DNA from 3 places in the Micromonospora sp. NPDC049529 genome. Region 2 is predicted to be linked to each of the others. Evidence: riboswitches for the same ligand, from Rfam matches in the RefSeq annotation. Region 2 holds a riboswitch; each other region holds the start of a gene.
What was found. Region 2 has a riboswitch for cyclic di-AMP ahead of ACZ6QQ_RS17835 (coiled-coil domain-containing protein). Riboswitches for the same ligand answer to the same signal wherever they lie in the genome.
Positions count from the first base shown of each region.

Region 1: another riboswitch for cyclic di-AMP. It lies ahead of ACZ6QQ_RS00200 (C39 family peptidase); the one in region 2 lies ahead of ACZ6QQ_RS17835 (coiled-coil domain-containing protein).
Region 3: another riboswitch for cyclic di-AMP. It lies ahead of ACZ6QQ_RS33635 (coiled-coil domain-containing protein); the one in region 2 lies ahead of ACZ6QQ_RS17835 (coiled-coil domain-containing protein).

Region 1 is NZ_JBVJHT010000001.1:39,517-45,175, reverse strand. Features, by position in the region: gene ACZ6QQ_RS00215 (serine hydrolase domain-containing protein) at 1-369, shown strand, start outside; gene ACZ6QQ_RS00210 (hypothetical protein) at 542-769, opposite strand; gene ACZ6QQ_RS00205 (hypothetical protein) at 766-927, opposite strand; gene ACZ6QQ_RS00200 (C39 family peptidase) at 1,049-1,894, opposite strand; cyclic di-AMP (ydaO/yuaA leader) riboswitch at 2,315-2,458, opposite strand; gene ACZ6QQ_RS00195 (YbhB/YbcL family Raf kinase inhibitor-like protein) at 3,176-3,715, shown strand; gene ACZ6QQ_RS00190 (class I SAM-dependent methyltransferase) at 3,788-4,516, opposite strand; gene ACZ6QQ_RS00185 (DUF6311 domain-containing protein) at 4,733-5,659, shown strand, end outside.
Region 2 is NZ_JBVJHT010000009.1:295,829-301,487, reverse strand. Features, by position in the region: gene ACZ6QQ_RS17845 (TetR/AcrR family transcriptional regulator) at 1-199, shown strand, start outside; gene ACZ6QQ_RS17840 (hypothetical protein) at 480-1,427, shown strand; gene ACZ6QQ_RS17835 (coiled-coil domain-containing protein) at 1,591-2,664, opposite strand; cyclic di-AMP (ydaO/yuaA leader) riboswitch at 2,681-2,811, opposite strand; gene ACZ6QQ_RS17830 (cation diffusion facilitator family transporter) at 3,041-3,961, opposite strand; gene ACZ6QQ_RS17825 (ABC transporter permease) at 4,069-5,659, opposite strand, start outside.
Region 3 is NZ_JBVJHT010000028.1:27,865-33,523, forward strand. Features, by position in the region: gene ACZ6QQ_RS33620 (hypothetical protein) at 1-325, opposite strand, end outside; gene ACZ6QQ_RS33625 (cupredoxin domain-containing protein) at 322-696, opposite strand; gene ACZ6QQ_RS33630 (copper resistance CopC family protein) at 785-1,654, shown strand; cyclic di-AMP (ydaO/yuaA leader) riboswitch at 1,872-2,002, shown strand; gene ACZ6QQ_RS33635 (coiled-coil domain-containing protein) at 2,006-3,016, shown strand; gene ACZ6QQ_RS33640 (MarR family winged helix-turn-helix transcriptional regulator) at 3,153-3,683, shown strand; gene ACZ6QQ_RS33645 (hypothetical protein) at 3,780-4,466, opposite strand; gene manD (D-mannonate dehydratase ManD) at 4,654-5,659, shown strand, end outside.

The DNA of each region.
Region 1 (5,659 bases), on a different contig from region 2:
GACGACTTCCTGAGCTTCGCTCGGCTGCTGCTGGCGAAGGGGGTGCACCGGGGCGAGCGGCTGCTGTCGGAGGAGTCGGTCGAGCTGATGACGACCAACCAGCTGACCCCGGCCGAGATCTCCGGCGGCGGGATGATCCTCGGCGGCCGTGGCTGGGGACTCGGCATGGCCGTCGCGGTCGAGCCGGACGAGGTGTCGCCCGTGCCGGGCCGCTACGGCTGGGACGGCGGCTACGGCACCACCTGGTTCAACGACCCCCACCACGGGCTGGTCGCCATGGCCCTGACCCAGACCGGCGACTTCCTCTGGAACGGCGCGACCGACGAGTTCGCCAGGCTCGCGATCGCAGCGGCAGGGGCCGGCCGTTGAGTCAGGGGGTCGACCGTGCCGGTCGCGGCTCGTTGCATGACCGTCTGGCGAGCGCGGAGGATTGGGATTCCTCCGACGTGAACGAACGCATCGCTTCCGAATGTGGCCTGGGCAGCGAAGCCGTCCGGCCAGCGGACAGCGAGTCTGACCCGGGACGCGATGGCGTCGAGTCCTAGCTGACCGACCGGAGGGTTGGCGGGACCGGGTTGCCGACCGGATACTCCGGGTTGCGGCCGGCGCGTACCTCCTGCGCCCAGCGCAGTTGGGCGCAGCCGTCCGGGGTGCAGCAGGCGCAGGTGCCGGGGGCGTAGGACGTACCCCGGCCCTCGTGCTGTGCGAGCGTCATCGCCGCCGCCTCCCAGATCCCGGCCCGGGTCAGCGGTTCGTCGACGCGGCTCATCGGGCGAGCACCTGACCGGCCATGGCCACCACCTGGGCCTTTCGTTCGGAGGGTCGGCGCCCGGTGGCGGCCGACTCGGAGAAGTGACGGGGAGCGGAGCGGGCGACGGGGACTCGCTGGTCGTCGGTGTCCGCCCGATCGGCGAGGTCCATGGTCACGACAGGGACAACGCGCGCGTCCGTGGTTGGTTGTGGCAGGACGGCCACCGTCCCACTGGTACGGACGAACCCCGGGCACCCACCGCAACGGCGGGCACCCGGGGCCGGGGGGAGGGACAGGTCAGGCCGAGTAGCCCCGGGTGGCCATCCAGTTGGCCAGGTCGATCGTGGTCATCCAGTAGGAGCTGACCCCGTTGACGAACGCCGGGTCCGCGATCTGCACGGTCCGTCCGCTGTCGCGGTAGCCGACCACCGTGAGGTAGTGACCCCCGTCGTACGCGTGCCAGCCGCCGTCGACGTCGGTCGCCGAACCGACGATGTTCGCGACGACCGCGTACCCGTTGCTGACCGCGTGGACGACGTCCGCCTGGAGCTGGTCCATCTGGGCCGGGGACGGGGCCCCGGGGATGGCGGTGGTCCGGTAGAAGTCGGTCTTGGCCAGGGCGTTCAGCCCGCGGGTGGTGTCCTCGGCGGAGTTGGTGCCGTTGACCGTGGTGCCGAGCGCGGCGGCGACCTCGTCCTGACTCGGCTGGCGGTCGCGGGCGGTCAGGGCGATCCGGGTGGCTGCCGGGCCGCAGTACCAGCCGTTGATCTGCGCCTCGTAGTCGTAGTCGAGCACCTTCGAGGCGGGCGGGGCGACCTTCTTGGCCGCCTTGGCCGGCGTCGCCGCGGCCTTGGTGGTGGCGGGCGGGGCCGACGACGGCGCCGTCGGTGCCGTCGACGAGGCGCTCGGGGTCGGGGCGGCCGGGGTGGGTGTGACCAGGCTGGGCGCGACCTCGGCGCCGGCCTGGCCACCGAGCCTCTCGGCGACCGCGATGGTGTCGGGGTTGGTCGACGCGGCCGAGCTGCCGCCCTGGGTGAGCATGATGCCGGTGGTGAGACCCACGGCGAGAACGGCGGCGGATACGACACCGGCCCGGTACGGGCTGGCGGTCACGACGCGTCGGAGTTGCTGACGATGCTTCATATAAATCCTCCGCAGATGTGCCGATCTGCGATCGGGGGCACATGAATCGGGATGGCGATCTGTCTCTGCCGGGGGCCGGGTTACGTGCCGTCGTACGCGCTGTCGGCGGGGCGGATTCACCGCCGGCCGTCGGGTCCGGATCGGGGCGTGCGGAACCGCCACCGCCAAGCGGTGGAATGCGTTACCGGATGAACGGCGCCGGCAGAAATACCGCCGGGCGGTTCTGTGCCAATCACCTACCGGTCACGCGCGTCCTCGCGCCACCGACCGCGTACGCGTTCACGCGTCGTCGGTCGTGGGAAGGCCTAGTGGGCTACCTTCGCGGGCTGCACCGCGATGCGGGCGAGCCGGGGCAGGTGGCGGAACTGGCCGGGGGGATCGAGGGTCGGGCCACGGCAGGTACGGCGCTGCACGAGCATGTTCTCCTTCCGATACCGCCTACCGGGTTAGCTGACGGATTCGGGCGGGAAGCACGCCCTACCACGAACCAATGGTTCGCGGATTCACCCCATAACTACTGTGGGTCCCCGGCTCGTTGCATTCACGACTCAGCGGGCCTGTTCCGGTGTCACCCGCGGTGACTAAGGGCCGGACCAGACGGGCTGACGTTACTGGGCCGCTTCCGCTCCTGCCAACCCCAGTTGGCCTGCTTAAACCGTGACCCACGCCGCTTCTTTCCGGCGTACCGACACCTGTTTTGTGATCACGGAGAGTGGTTATTGCCGTAGTGACCAGTTTCGTGGTCGGGGGCGTACCGGCTTATGTCGTACACGTCGAGGGTGTCGGGTTTGCCGGTGCGGCGACCATCTCCACCCGGTGTCCGGATCAGATAATTGTCCGTTGGGCCCACCCGGGCCGGTCCCCTCGTCGCTGCTGCTCGGCCCGCAGTCCCACCACCTCGGTCGACCGGCGCCCGGAGCCCGGTGCGGTCGATCGGCCGATCGCCGGTGCGGCCCGCCCCGCGACCGCGTCGATGGGCAACGGTGTTCGCCACCGGCTGGGGCTCCGACGAAAGCCGCCCGACCGCGCCACCGGAACTCTCCCGAAATGGCGGTGTAATCGGCCGGAGTCGATCAACAAGTGCGACCGGGAAAACGCGGATCCCCAGGATTGCGGCACAAGATGACCGCCGGTGGTGGGCGGGCCGTTTTTCCCCATTCCCGAACCGATCACCGGAACTGTTCCGCCACCCGTACGGATGTTTCGCCTACCGGCGGCGGTAGGTCGGGTCAGACAGGGTACAAAGACACTGAGTCACCCGATCTCTGGAAGGACCTTCCGATGAACCTTGAGCGACCGATCGCACCGGACCCGTACGACCTGCTGCCGCCGGTGCCGGCGTTCACCCTGACCAGTGACGACGTACGCGACGGCGAACCGCTGGGCACCGAGTTCGTCCACTCCAGCCTGGGCGGCGGCGACCTGTCGCCGCACCTCGCCTGGTCCGGGTTCCCGGACGGGACGCGCAGCTTCGCGATCACCTGCTACGACCCGGACGCGCCCACCACGAGCGGCTTCTGGCACTGGATCCTGGTCAACGTCCCGGTGTCGGTCACCCAACTGCCCCGGGGCGCGGGCAAGGCCGGGTCCGTCGAGGGTGGGGCGTTCGCCGTCCGCAACGACTACGGCACCCAGGAGTACGGCGGTGCCGCGCCGCCGGCCGGCGACCACGTGCACCGGTACCTCTTCGCCGTACACGCCCTCGACGTGGAGCAGCTCGACCTCACGCCGGACGCCAGCCCGGCGTACGTCGGCTTCAACCTGACCTTCCACACCCTGGCGCGGGCGGTAATCCGGCCCACGTACCAGGTCGAGGGCTGAGCGGACCGGAGTAAGTGGACGGCCGACACCGGGGACGGGTTGAACGGTGTCGGTCGTCGCTCTCCCGGTCGGTCAGGCCTGCGCCGCGCCGGGCACCCGGGCGACGGCGAAGACCGACTGTCCGAACGGGGGCCGCACGATCTGCTCGGCCGCCTTGGTCACCGGCAGCACCAGGCTGTCGTAGACCTTCACCATCGGGCCTTCCTTCGGCATCAGCCGGAACACGTTCGTCGCCATGTAGTAGCCGATGAGGCCGAGGGCGTTCGCGTAGTGCAGCCGCTCCACGGTCAGCCCCGCATCGGTCAGCGCGGCCCGCATCGTCTTCTTGGTGTAGCGCCGTACGTGCCCGGTGGCGATGTCCGCCGGACCCATGGCGAACTCGAACGCCGGCACGATCAGCACGATCGCACCGCCGGGACGCACCAGGTCCCGCATGCCGCGCAGCGCCCCGACGTGGTCCTCGATGTGTTCGAGCACGTTGTACGAGACCGCCGCGCTGTACTCGCCCTGCTCCGGCTCCGGTTGCGGCAGCAGCATCTGCCGTACCTCGACGTTGGACTCGCCGGCGAGTCGCTCCTTCAGTGCCACCAGCCGATCGGGGTCGGCCTCGGTGGCGGTGAACCTGGGGAAGTGCGGCGCCCACTCAAGCACGTAGTCACCGAGGCCACTGCCGATCTCGATCGGGTTGTCCCCCAGGTACGGCAGCGCCAGCTCAACAAACCATCGGCGGTGGTTCACGGCGGTCGCGAGACCCTCGAGTACCTCGGACTGAACTCGCTGATCCCCAGTGATTTCTGCCATGCGTCGATTCCTCGCGATCTGAAACTCGACCTGCACCCTGGACCGACAGAGTGAACCATCTACGACGACCGTAGGGAAATTGAGGCATCGGCGTGGCACGAACGGATTGTTCGGTTGATCCGTCCCGTCCGGCTTCCGGACGTTCAGGCACAGAGCGCGCTGATGCCCGTGATCGAGCCCGGCCCTCCGGTACCCTCCGATACTCTCCGAACAGATATGACTACCTCTCGTCCGGACACCGCCGACCTACCGAAGGAGCCCGCACCGGAACCGCCCCCGGCACCCATGATTCCGCGCCCGCCCCGGCGCGGTCCACTGCCGGACATCGCCGCGGTGCTGAGCTACTTCGGACTGGCCGTCTGGATCACCTCCGGGCTCTGGCTCCGGCCCCGGTCCGGGATCCGAGACAACGAAGCCGACCAGGCGTTCTTCGAGTGGATGATGGCCCACGGCGCGCGGGTGCTGACCCGGCTCGACTACCCCTTCCTCTCCGACCGGATGAACGTGCCCGACGGCGTCAACATCATGGCGAACACCTCCGTACTCGGCGTCTCGCTGCCGCTGACCCCGGTGACGCTGCTGTGGGGGCCACGGGCCGCCTTTGTTGTCTTCCTCACAGGAGCACTCGCCGCCACCGGGGTCTGCTGGTACCTCGTCCTCTCCCGGCACCTCGTGCACAGCCGTACGGCCGCCTGGGTCGGCGCCCTGTTCTGCGCGTACGCCCCGGCGATGGTGTCGCACGCGAACGGTCACCCGAACATCGTCGGCCAGTTTCTCGTACCGCTGATCGTCTGGCGGGTGCTGCGGCTGCGCCAGCCCGGCCGTTGGGTCCGCAACGGGGTGCTGCTCGGCCTCCTGATCCTCTGGCAGGGCTTCATCAACCTGGAGATCCTGTTGATGACCGCCGTCGGGCTCGGGATCGTGCTGGCCGTCATGGTCGTCCGGCGCCCCGGACTGCGGCGCGACGCGAGGGCGTTCCTGGCCGGACTCGGCGTCGCCGCTTCGGTGGCGGTGCTGCTGCTCGGCTACCCGCTCTACGTACAGCTCTTCGGGCCGCAGGCGTACTCCGGGCTGTCCCGGACGATCCGCGCGTACGGCGCCGACCTCGCCTCCTTCGTGACCTTCTCCGGGCAGTCGCTCGCC
Region 2 (5,659 bases):
GGAACTGGTCCGCTGGGGAGCGCCCTGGCTGCGTGCGGTCGGCTCACCCGACCCGGAACGGCACTGCCGGATGATGCTGGACCACATGGACGGTGTGATCATGCACCAGCTCGCCTTCCCCGACCCGGACTTCGACCCCACCCCCGGCCTGCGCCTCCTGCTCGGCGCGATCGCCACCGCGCCCCGTACCCCCGCCTGACCCGTTCCGGTCGCCGCCCGACCACCGCGTCCCGCCGGGCAGCGGCCCACCGCCACCGCCGGTACGGATCTTCCCGGTCGAGTTTCTGTTGCGCCGCCGCTCCCCACGGGTCTCCTGATCGGGAGGGCCGTTGGTCCTCCTCCCGGCCCGGCCGACCCCGGCCGACCCGGCCGAGCCCCGGTCGGCACCACCGACGGGGCGTCCAGGATCGGAACCCGAGCGAGCGGAGGAACCACCATGCCGGTTTCGAGGCCCGCCGGTCCGGTCGGTCCGGTGCACCATGCCTGACCTCCGGACGACCGGCCGCCACACCGCCGACCTCGCACCCGCCGACCTCGCCCTGATCGACCCCGCACCGGTCGCCCAAGAGCCGGTCGTCCAGGAGCCACTCGCCCACGAGCCGGTGCCCGGACGGGAGGCCGCCTTCCCCCGACAGCGAACCGGACACCACACCACCCCACCCGGCCGGCACCCCACTCCGCCGCCCCGAGCCACCGACCTCCACCGGCCCCGCCCGCTGCCCCCCGACCCGTCGAACCGTCCGCTGCCCCGCGCTGCTTCGAGCCGTCCGTTGCGGCCCGATCCGTCGAGCCGCCCGTTGCCCCGCGCTGCTTCGAGCCGCCCGCTGCGCCCCGATCCGTCGAACCGCCCGCTCCGGCCCGACCCGTCGAGCGGGCAGCCGGTCGTGGGTCGGCGCGGCGGTCACCGGCGCCCCGCCGGTCGCGCGGCGCGGTTCGGTCCGATCGTCGCGGTCGGTGTCGGCTGGCTGGTCGTGGTGCTCATCGCACCGCACCTCACCGTCGGGCCGGGCTGGCGGTCGTTCGCGCTCTTCTGCCACCTGACCTGTCTCGTGGTGGGCTTCGGGGCCGTACTCACCGTGGACTGGTTCAGTCTGCGTTGGCTTCTGCGCCGGGAACGGCTCGGCACCGTACTGGGCATGGCGAAGGGGGCGCACCAGTTGATCTGGCTCGGGCTGTTGGGCCTGGTCGCGAGCGGTGCACTACTGCGCCCGGACACCTCGTCCGGGCTGGTGCAGATCAAGTTGCTCGCCGTACTCGCGGTGGGGATCAACGGGCTGTTCCTGGGCCGCGTACGCGATCGCCTGGCCGGCCTCGGCGACGCCCCCGCCCCCTGGTACCGGCTACTCCCCGGCGCCCTCGCCGCGACGGTCTCCCAACTCGGCTGGTGGACCGCCACCCTCATCGGCTTCTGGAACTCCACCCCCTAACCCCGCGCCCCCACCACACCCCACGCCGCCGATCTAGGGCAGATGGGGGCTACTTGATCTCTGCGTACACGTATTTGCCCTAGATCGGCGGGGTGGGGGGCGGGGGGCGAGGGGCGAGGGGTGGGGGCGGGGTGGGGGCGGGGTGGGGGGCGCGGGGGAGGGGTTAGTTCATGGAGAGGTGGACGTGGTTGGTGTGGTCGCTGGAGGGGTCGCCGCCGCCGTTGTAGGCCTTCCAGCCGCTGCCGGGTAGCCAGATCTGCTTGAACCAGATCACGTAGAGCACACCGAGGCGGCTGGCGTTCTTGACGTAGTACGCCGCCAGGTTGTTGCCGTACGTCTTGTCACCGCCGGTGGCGACTCCGCCGAAGCCGCTCTTCTGCGCCGCGAAGTCACAGGCCCGGCCCTTCGGGTGCTCGCCCGAGCCGCCGCTGCGGAAACAGGAGACGAAGCGGGTGAAGCCGGCCGCCTTGGCCTGGTTCATCGCGTTGAGGGTGCGCGGGGTGATGCAACCGGTGGTGGTCGGGTCGTTGACGCTGCACGACTCCTTCGGCCACGAGCCGTCCGAGTTGCGGGGCGCCGGCTTGGCCGAGGGGGAGGTGGTGCTGGCGGTGACGCCGGGGCTGGAGCCGCCGCTGCCGGCCGCCGCCAACGCCCGTTCGGCCTGCTGCTTGCGCTTGGCCATGATGTCGAGCTGCTTGCGTTGCTCGCGTACCTCGTTGTCGATCGCGGCCTTGGCCCGGGCCTCCTGGTCCCGTACCGCGATCAGGTCGCGCAGTTGGCGGTCCTCGTTGGCGGCGACCGTGCCCAGGGACGAGGCGCGGTCCAGGAAGCCGTCCGGTGAGTCGCTGTTGAGCAGGGCGGTGAGGGGTCCCAGTCGGCCGGTGCGGTACGCCATGCCGGCGAGTTCACCGACGGTCTGGGACCGGGTGGCCAGTTCGGCCTCCAGGGTGACCAGGTGGGCGGCGAGTTGCTGCTGCCGCTTGGTGGAGTTCTCCAGTGCCGCCTGGGCGTCGAGGTAGCCCTTGGCCGCGACGTCGAGCTGCTCTCGCAGGCTGGCGCTGCCGCCCTCGTCGTCGGTGCCGCCGGGAGCGGCGCCGAGCACGCCGGGAGCGGCGGCGATCGGGGTGGGGGAGGCCACTGCGGCGGCACCGGGGGTGATCAGCCCGGCCAGCAGGGTGAGGGTGATCGCGATCGCGAACCGGGCCGCGCGCGGATAGCGGGGTCGTACGGGTGCCAACAATGGCATTCGGTGCACGTCCTTCCGTCAGCCGCCGACCGGGTTAGCTGACGGGTTCGGGACGGAAGATCCCTACCGCTGACGCGGATGCACCCCAATGACGCGATGGTTCCCCGGCTCGCACGTGCGATTAGGCGACGGTCACCGCAGGCGCCGGAGGGCGCCGCCCGGCGGAGACCGGAGCCGAGCCTACCGGCCGGGTCCAGTACGGACAGTGTTGGCTCGTCGAAGGATCAAAGCGAATCGAAGTGATATGCCGGATATAACCATAAAAGATCACCCGGTCGGGGGACAAAAATTAAGGACCAGGTAAGCGAAGAGTGGTCGCGTTGCGGTGCCCGGTAAGGGGCGATCGCCCCGGTGGCACCTAACTGGATCACCAGTCGGTGGGGCCGCAACCCTCGGTCGTGCTGCCCGGTTCGACCTGGAGGGTGGCGTGCGCGATGTCGAAGTCGTCGTGCAGCGCCCCACGGGCGGCGGCGAGCACCGCGCCGACCTCGGCGCCGGCCGACAGGGTGAGATGCGCCGAGGCGACCTCCATCCCCGAGGTGAGGGTCCAGACGTGCAGGTCGTGCACGTTGGCGACACCGGGTACGGCACAGAGTCGGGCCGCCACCGTGGGTACGTCGAGGTGCTCCGGCGCGGCCTGCACCAGGATCCGGATCGCGGCTCGGGCCAGTCGCCACGTCCGGGGCAGGATGAACACGCCGATCGCGACCGCGACCAGCGGGTCGGCCCACCACCAGCCGGTGTTCGCGATCACCAGGGCGGCGACGATGACCCCGGCCGAGCCGAGCATGTCGCCGAGTGCCTCCAGGTAGGCGCCGCGCAGGTTGATGCTCTCCCGCGCCCCGGTGCGCAGCAGCCCGAAGGCGACCAGGTTGGCCAGCAGGCCCACGATGGCGACCACCAGCACCGGCCCGGCCAGCACGGTCGGCGGGTGCTCCTGGCCGAACCGGCGGGCCGCCTCGACCAGCACGTAGATCGCGACGCCGAAGAGCAGCACCGCGTTGGCCAGTGCCGCGAGCACCTCCAGCCGGTAGAGGCCGAAGGTCCGCTGCGGGTCGTCGGCCGCCCGCCGGGTCGCGGTCATCGCGGCCAGCGCCATGCCGATCCCGAGTACGTCGGTGAACATGTGCCCGGCGTCGGAGAGCAGGGCGAGCGAGTCGGTGGTCAGCGCGGCGACCGCCTCGACGATCATGACGACGACGAGCAGACCGAAGGCGGACCAGAGCCGCCCCCGGTGCCGCTCGACGGCGCGCATCGCCTGCGCGCCGTGGTCATGACCAGCGCCCACGCACACACCCTCCGTCGCCCGTGCCGCTACGACCTAACATATGCTGATATCGCAATATGTGCCAGCAGGTTGGACCGGGTCGAACCGGACAGGCACCGGGTGGGTCCTCAGCCCTCGTTCGCCATCGCCGCCACGATCGGGGCCCGGCCGGCCCGACGGGCCGGCAGCAGCCCGGCCAGGACCGCCGCGCCGCAGGCCAGGCCCGCGCAGAGGGTCAACTGCCCCACCGGTACGACCGGCAGCCCGTGTCCGTAGCTGCTGATCAGCCCGAGCGCGGCGGTCCAGCCGACGCCCACCCCCAGGGCGATCCCGGCCAGCGCGCCGACCAGGGCGATCAGCGCCGCCTCGACCAGCAGCATCCGACCGAGCTGCCGCCGGGACAGCCCCAGTGCCCGGAGCGTGGCCGACTCCCGGGTGCGCTCGAAGACCGACAGCGAGAGCGTGTTGCTGATCCCGAAGAGCGCGATCAGCACCGACATGCCGAGCAGTGCGGCGAAGATGCCGAGCAACTCGTCCAGCGAGGCCGACAACGCGTCCGCCTGGTCGGCCGCGCTGCTCAGGCGGACCACCGGGTAGGCGCGCAGCAGCCCGTCGAGGGCCTGCCGGCCGGCTGCCGTACCGACGCCGGGGGCCAGGTCGATCAGCAACTGGTTCGGCCCGCCCGGCCCGTACGCTGTGGTGAACCGGCTCCAGTCGACCAGCGCCGCACCGCCGGTCGGGGCGTCGTCGTAGAGCGCGACCACCACCAACGATCCACCCGCGTCGGTGCCGCTCGGGTCGGCGGGCAGGCCGAGCGGGAACGGGTCACCCAGGCCGATGTCGCGGGCCTGCGCCACCCGCCGGCTCACCGCCACCGTGCCCGGCCCCAGCTCGGCCAGGTCCCCCTCGGTCACCTCGGGGCGGATCGGCCCACGCAACTGCTCCGGCGGCACCGACCAGACCCGAACCTGCGGGTCCGCCGGAGCCGGTGCCAGCCGCACCTCGGCCACCGTCGCGAACGCCGGGTCGGCCCGGAGTACGCCGGCCAGCTCCGCCGGCAGCGCGCCCCGGGTCACTCCCGGCGTGCCGTCGATCCGGGCCCGGTCCAGCACGAAGTCCACCGGGAAGTTCTCGGTCAGCTCCCGCCCGGTCTGGTCCCGCGCGGTCTCCAGCAGCACCGCGAACATCGACATCAGTGCCACCCCGACGGTCAGCGCCATGGTGGTCGCGGCGGCCCGGCGCGGGTTGCGCCGCGCGTTCGCCACCGCCAGCCGGGCCACCGGTCCGAACAGCCGGGCCGGCAGCCACCCCAGTACGCCGACCGCGCGCGGGACCAGCAGCGGCGCCGCCACCACCGTCCCGAGGAAGACGATCATCCCGCCGCCGAGCACCAGCGGCAGCCCCGGAAAGGCCAGCGGCACCCCGACCACGATCGCCAGCAGACCCGCCCCGGCCAGCCCGGCGGCGACCAGCAGCCGGACCCGGACCGGGCGACCGGTCGACCCGGCCAACTCGGCGGAGGCGCTGCCGTGCAGCGCGGCCAGCGGCGGCACCCGCCCCGCGCCCAGCGCCGGTACGAGCGCCGCCAGCACCGCCACCAGCGTGCCGAAGCCGATCGCCACCGCCACGGTCGGCCAGCGCACCACCGGCGCGTGCAGCGGGATGTCGGTGGCGACGAGTTCCCGCCCCCAGATCAGCCCGTAGCCGACCAGCAGGCTC
Region 3 (5,659 bases), on a different contig from region 2:
AGACCACGTAGAACAGGCCGGCGGTGGGGTTGCGGTCGACGTCCGGCCCGAAGAAGAGTCCGATCGCGAAGTACGCCGCCAGTACCAGTCCCAGGCAGCGCAGCGCCCACCGCCACCCGGCCGAGTCGACCAACCGGCCGACCCGCTCCGGCAGCGGCCGTCCCGCCTCCGGGTCGCCCAGCCTCGGCTCCCGCCACCACGCGCCCAGCACGACGAACGAGATGACCAGGGCGAGCGCGGCACCGGTCACCGCGTACGCGAACGGGATGGGCAGGTCCTGCCGCCCGCCGACCCCGTGGGCGAGCAGCTCGGGGACCGTCCTCATCGGACCAGTAGCTGGAACAGCAGCAGCTCGGTCTCGTGCGTCTCGACCTCGAACATGCCGTCCCGGTCCGCCACGAACTCGACCGTGGCCGGCTGCCCGGCGGGCAGTTCCGCGCCGACGTCGTACCCGTGCACGTGCACCCGGTCCGGCACGTCGCTGGTCACGGTGATCCGGACCGACTGGCCCTTCGTCGCGTCCACCCGACCGGGCTGCGGATCGGCCCGCCCCTCGGTGATGGTGATGGCCACCTCGACCGGCGCGTCCGGGTCCGCCGGTCCCCCGGTCGAACCGCATCCGGTGCCGGCAACGGTCAGCAGCACCGCACCGCAGAACGCGGCCAGTGCACGACGACGGCCGATAGAGGGCATCATCACCATCTCCCCAGTCAGCCGGTCCCGCGACATCGGGAAGCGACTGTAGCGTCTTGCCGGGCACAGCGGAAGCCACCATGATGGGCCGATGCGATCGCCCCGGCTGCTCACCGTCCGCGCGGCCTGCCGCCTGCTCGCCGTCGTCGTCGTCGCCACGATCGCGCTCGCGGTGGTCGGCTCGCCCGCGTCCGCCCACGGTCAGCTCGCCGTCTCCGACCCGGTTGCCGGGGCCACCCTGTCCCGGCCGACGCAGGTGCTGGAGCTGTACTTCACCGAGGCACCGGCGGCCAACGCGTACTTCACCGTGACCACACCGAGCGGCGTACGCGTCGACGCCGGTTGGCAGCCCGGTCCGGACAAGCGGCTCGACCGCCCGGTCACCGAGCTGAACCTGGTCAACGGCAAGTGGGAGCCGAAGCTCTACCACACCGGATACTCCGCGTTCGTCAAGGTTTCGCACTGGCCGGAGAAGGGCGAGTACACCGCCAGCTACCTCTCGGTGGCCTCCGACAGCGAGCCGGTACGCGGCACGGTCAAGTTCTCCTACGCCGGTACGGCGACCGCCGCGCCGCAGGGCTGGACCGCGCCGACGAACCCCGCCGACCCGGCCCTGCTCGCCGCCGCCGAGAACCCCGAGCGGTCGGCCCCGACGAATCCGGGCACCGGCAGCACCACCGCACCGGCGTCGCCGGATCCGAACGCCGCCGGTGGCACCAACGACGACGGCAGCAGCCCGATGGTCTGGTTGCTGCCGGTGCTGCTCCTCGTCGGCGTGGCGGTCATCGTCGGCCTGACGCTGCGACCGAGACGCACCGCACGGATCAACACCGGTCCGGCGAACCGCCGCCGACCGGTCACCACCGCGGCGGCCAGACGCGCGGCGGCGGCCCGGAAAGCGGCGGGCGGCAACCAGTCGCCGGGAAAGGCGCAGCCGTCGCGCAAACGCGGCAACCGCTGACACCGATCGCCGATCACGCAACGCTGGTCGTCGATCGCTGATTCGACAATCAGCACCATCACCATTACAGCCGGTATCCGGATTAGCCGAAACGGTGAACGATAACCGAAAGTCGTTGTCCCATAACGCTTTTGGCACCCCGATGGACGTGTCCACCAGGACGGATCACACGGTAGGATTCTTCGCGGTCAACGCCAATCGGCGCCAACCGGTGCCGGCGGGACCGTCGCCTAATCGTCCTGGACGAACCGGGGAACCGAGTACGTGGGGTGAATCCGCGACAGCGGTAGGGATCACTTCCATCCCGAACCCGTCAGCTAACCCGGTCGGCGACCAACGGAAGGATCCTGCATGACGGCACCCCTCCGCCGATGGTTCACGCCTGCCCTGGCGCTGGTCACCGCCCTGCTCATGGTGGCACCGCTCTCGGCCACGGCACTGGCCGCGCCGGCCACACCGCCCGGCCCGGTCGAGTCCGACACCCCGCTGCTGAGCGAGGTCCTGGAGGCGACCGGACGTCGCTTCCTCGACGCCAAGGCCGCGCTCGACGCGTCGAAGAAGCGGCAGTCGGTCCTCGCCACCGAGCTCGCGAAGGCCGAGACGCAGATCGAGGAGCTGACCCCCCAGGTCGCCGAGATCGCCGCCCGCTCCTACCGCACCGGCAAGCTCGGCGCCGTGTCGGCACTCCTCAACAGCGCCTCCCCGGACTCGTTCCTCGACCGGGCGGTCGCGCTCGACGAGATGAACGCGGTCAACGACCAGAAGCTGCACGAACTCAACGCCGCCCGTGAGCTGGCCGAACGCGCCAAGGCCCTGGCCGACGCCGAGGTCAAGGAGCAGGAGAAGCAGACGGCGGTGATGGCCCGGCAGAAGCAGGACGCCGAACGCTCACTCGCCCTGGTCGGCGGCAAGAGACTGACCAACGGCTTCGTCGACGCCAACTCACCGGTGGCGAAGGCCGCCCCGCGTACGGCCAGCGGCGGTTGGCCGAAGGAGTCGTGCAGCAAGGACGACCCGACCACCGGGGGCTGCGTCACCCCGCGCACGCTGCACGCGTACAACGAGGTGAAGAAGGCCGGCTTCAACCGGTTCGTCGGCTGTCACCGTAACGGCGGTCCGTTCGAGCACCCGAAGGGTCGCGCCTGCGACTGGTCCCTGTTGAACAGCGGATTCGCCCCCGCACGCAACCAGGACCAGCGCCTCTACGGCAACAACCTGACCGCGTTCCTGGTCCGCAACGCAGACAAGCTCGGCATCCTCTACGTGATCTGGTACAAGCAGATCTGGTTCCCGGCCACCGGCTGGAAGTCGTACAGCGGTGAGAGCGACCACACCGACCACGTACACATGTCCATGCTCTGACCTCGCGCCGGTCGACGTCCGCAGGCCCCCACCCGGTCCCACCACGGCCGGCTCGGGGGCCTGCTCCGTTCGGCCCGGTTCCGGCCGGCCGAGTCGGCGAAGGATGACATGTCATCTTCGGCAGTATCATGGCCGGGTGGCGGCGAACGGGGAACGATGGCTCAGTGATCGGGAGCAGCGTGCCTGGCGTTCCTTCATCACCATGCAGATGGAGTTGCACAGCCGGCTGAATCGCGGACTGCTCGCCGACACCGGCCTCTCCGAGAGCGACTACGCCGTGCTGGTCCACCTCAGCGAGGCGCCCGAGAAGCGGCTGCGGATCTTCCAGCTCCGGACCCACCTCCAGTGGGAGAAGACCCGGCTCACCCACCACCTCGGGCGGATGGCCCGGCGTGGTCTGGTCGAGCGGGAGCCCTGCGCCACCGATCCCCGGGGCGCGTTCATCCGGATCACCGACACCGGCCTGGCGGAGATCACGAGGGCGGCACCGAAACACGTGTCGCACGTACGGCGCTGGGTGGTCGACGTACTCACCCCGGAGCAGCTCGACGTGCTCGCGGAGATCTCCGACATCGTCCGGGCCGGATTCGAGCAGGACACCGAACCGGAGCCCTGCGACACCGAGGCGGACCCGTGCGACGCGGAGCCCGCGCACTACGACGACTGAGGCCGGACCGCGACGGGACCGGCACGGGTGAGGCCGGCCCCAGGACGGGACCGGCCTCGGATCGAGGCAGCCGGGTGACACCGGACCGCCGTCGGGTCAGGCGCGGTTGAGCACCCAGGTCAGACCGCCGGCATCCTTCGGGGTCAGGGTCAACGTGTTCCCACCGCACTGGTAACGGCCCTCGCCGAGCAGCGGCTGGATGTCGACCACGTCGCCGGTACGGCTGGCACCGTCGCCGACGTACTCGGAGATCTTGACGTTCTCGAAGAGCGTGGCCGGCGTCGGCTCGGTCAACGTCACGGTGACGCGGGTGTCGCCCCACTGCAACGGCGGTACGGGCGCCCAGTCACCGGTGGTGCCGCCACCGGCGCCGGTGCTGACCGTGCCGCTGGCCTTTCCGGCGTAGCTGAACGTGCCGGCGATCCTGGCGTCACCGAGCTGCGCCTTGAAGGTCACCGGCTTCATCGCGGCGAAGTCGACCGTGGTCGCGCCGGTCGGGCCGACCTTGACCAGCACCCCGTCCCCGCCGCTGATGCTGGCGCTGGCCAGCGTCCCGCCGGCCTGCCCCGCGGCCGAGGCGGTACGCCAGTCCCCGGTCACGCAGGACGCCACCGGACCGCCGGTCGCCGGTGCGGCGCTGGCGCTGCCGGACGGCGCCACGGTGCCGGTGCCGCCGGACGGGCTCGGTGTGGCCAGACCGACGCCGCTGCCCTCGGTGCAGCCGCTCGCGGCCAGGCCCAGTCCGGCCAGGGTCGCCACCGCCACTATCGCCGACCTACGCATGTGTCCTCCTTGAGTCGTCCGTGGCCGCTACCTGTCGCGCCGATCGCGGGGGCGCCACGGGATCCGCCCACCGCTCCTGCTACCCCGAACCGGACATCGACCAAACCGAAGGCAATACGCTGCCCTGGAGGACCACCACCCCACCGGAGCCGCCACCGCCCTCGCCCGTCCCCTCGGAAGGCACCCCATGAAGATCATTGCCGCCGACGTCTTCGTCACCTGTCCCGGCCGCAACTACGTCACCCTGAAGATCACCACCGACGACGGGCTGGTCGGGTACGGCGACGCCACCCTCAACGGCCGTGAGCTCTCCGTCGCGTCGTACCTGCGGGACCATCTCGTGCCGCTGCTGGTCGGGCGGGACGCGGCACGGATCTCCGACACCTGGCAGTACCTGTACCGGGGCGCCTACTGGCGGCGGGGTCCGGTCACGATGACCGCCATCGGCGCCGTCGACGTGGCCCTCTGGGACATCAAGGGCAAGGCCGCCGGTCTGCCGGTCTACCAGCTGCTCGGCGGCGCGGCCCGGGACGGTGTCACGGTCTACGGGCACGCCAGCGGCGCCGGGATCGAGGAGGCGGTGGCCGACGTGGCCCGCTTCCTGGAGGCCGGCTACCGGGCGGTCCGGGTCCAGTCCGCGATCCCCGGACTCACCTCGACCTACGGCATCCGGGTCGGCGGCGGGCTGACCTACGAACCGGCCGCGCACGACCGGCCGGCCGAGGACGTCTGGGACACCGCCGCCTACCTCGACTTCGTGCCGAAGCTCGTCGCCGCCACCCGCGACCAGCTCGGTTACGGCTTCCACCTGCTGCACGACGTGCACCACCGGCTCACCCCGATCGAGGCGGCCCGGCTGGGGCGGTCGCTGGAGCCGTACCGGATGTTCTGGATCGAGGACAGCACGCCGGCCGAGGACCAGTCGGCGTTCCGGCTGATCCGGCAGCACACCGTCACCCCGCTGGCGGTCGGCGAGGTCTTCAACACCATCTGGGACTGCAAGGACCTGATCGCCGAACGCCTGATCGACTACATCCGTACGTCGGTGCCGCACACGGGTGGGATCACCCACACCAAACGGGTCTTCGACTTCGCCGACACCTACGGGGTGAAGTCCGGGTCGCACGGTGCCGGGGACATCTCCCCGATCGGCATCGCCGCCGCGCTGCACCTCGACCTGACCATCCCCAACT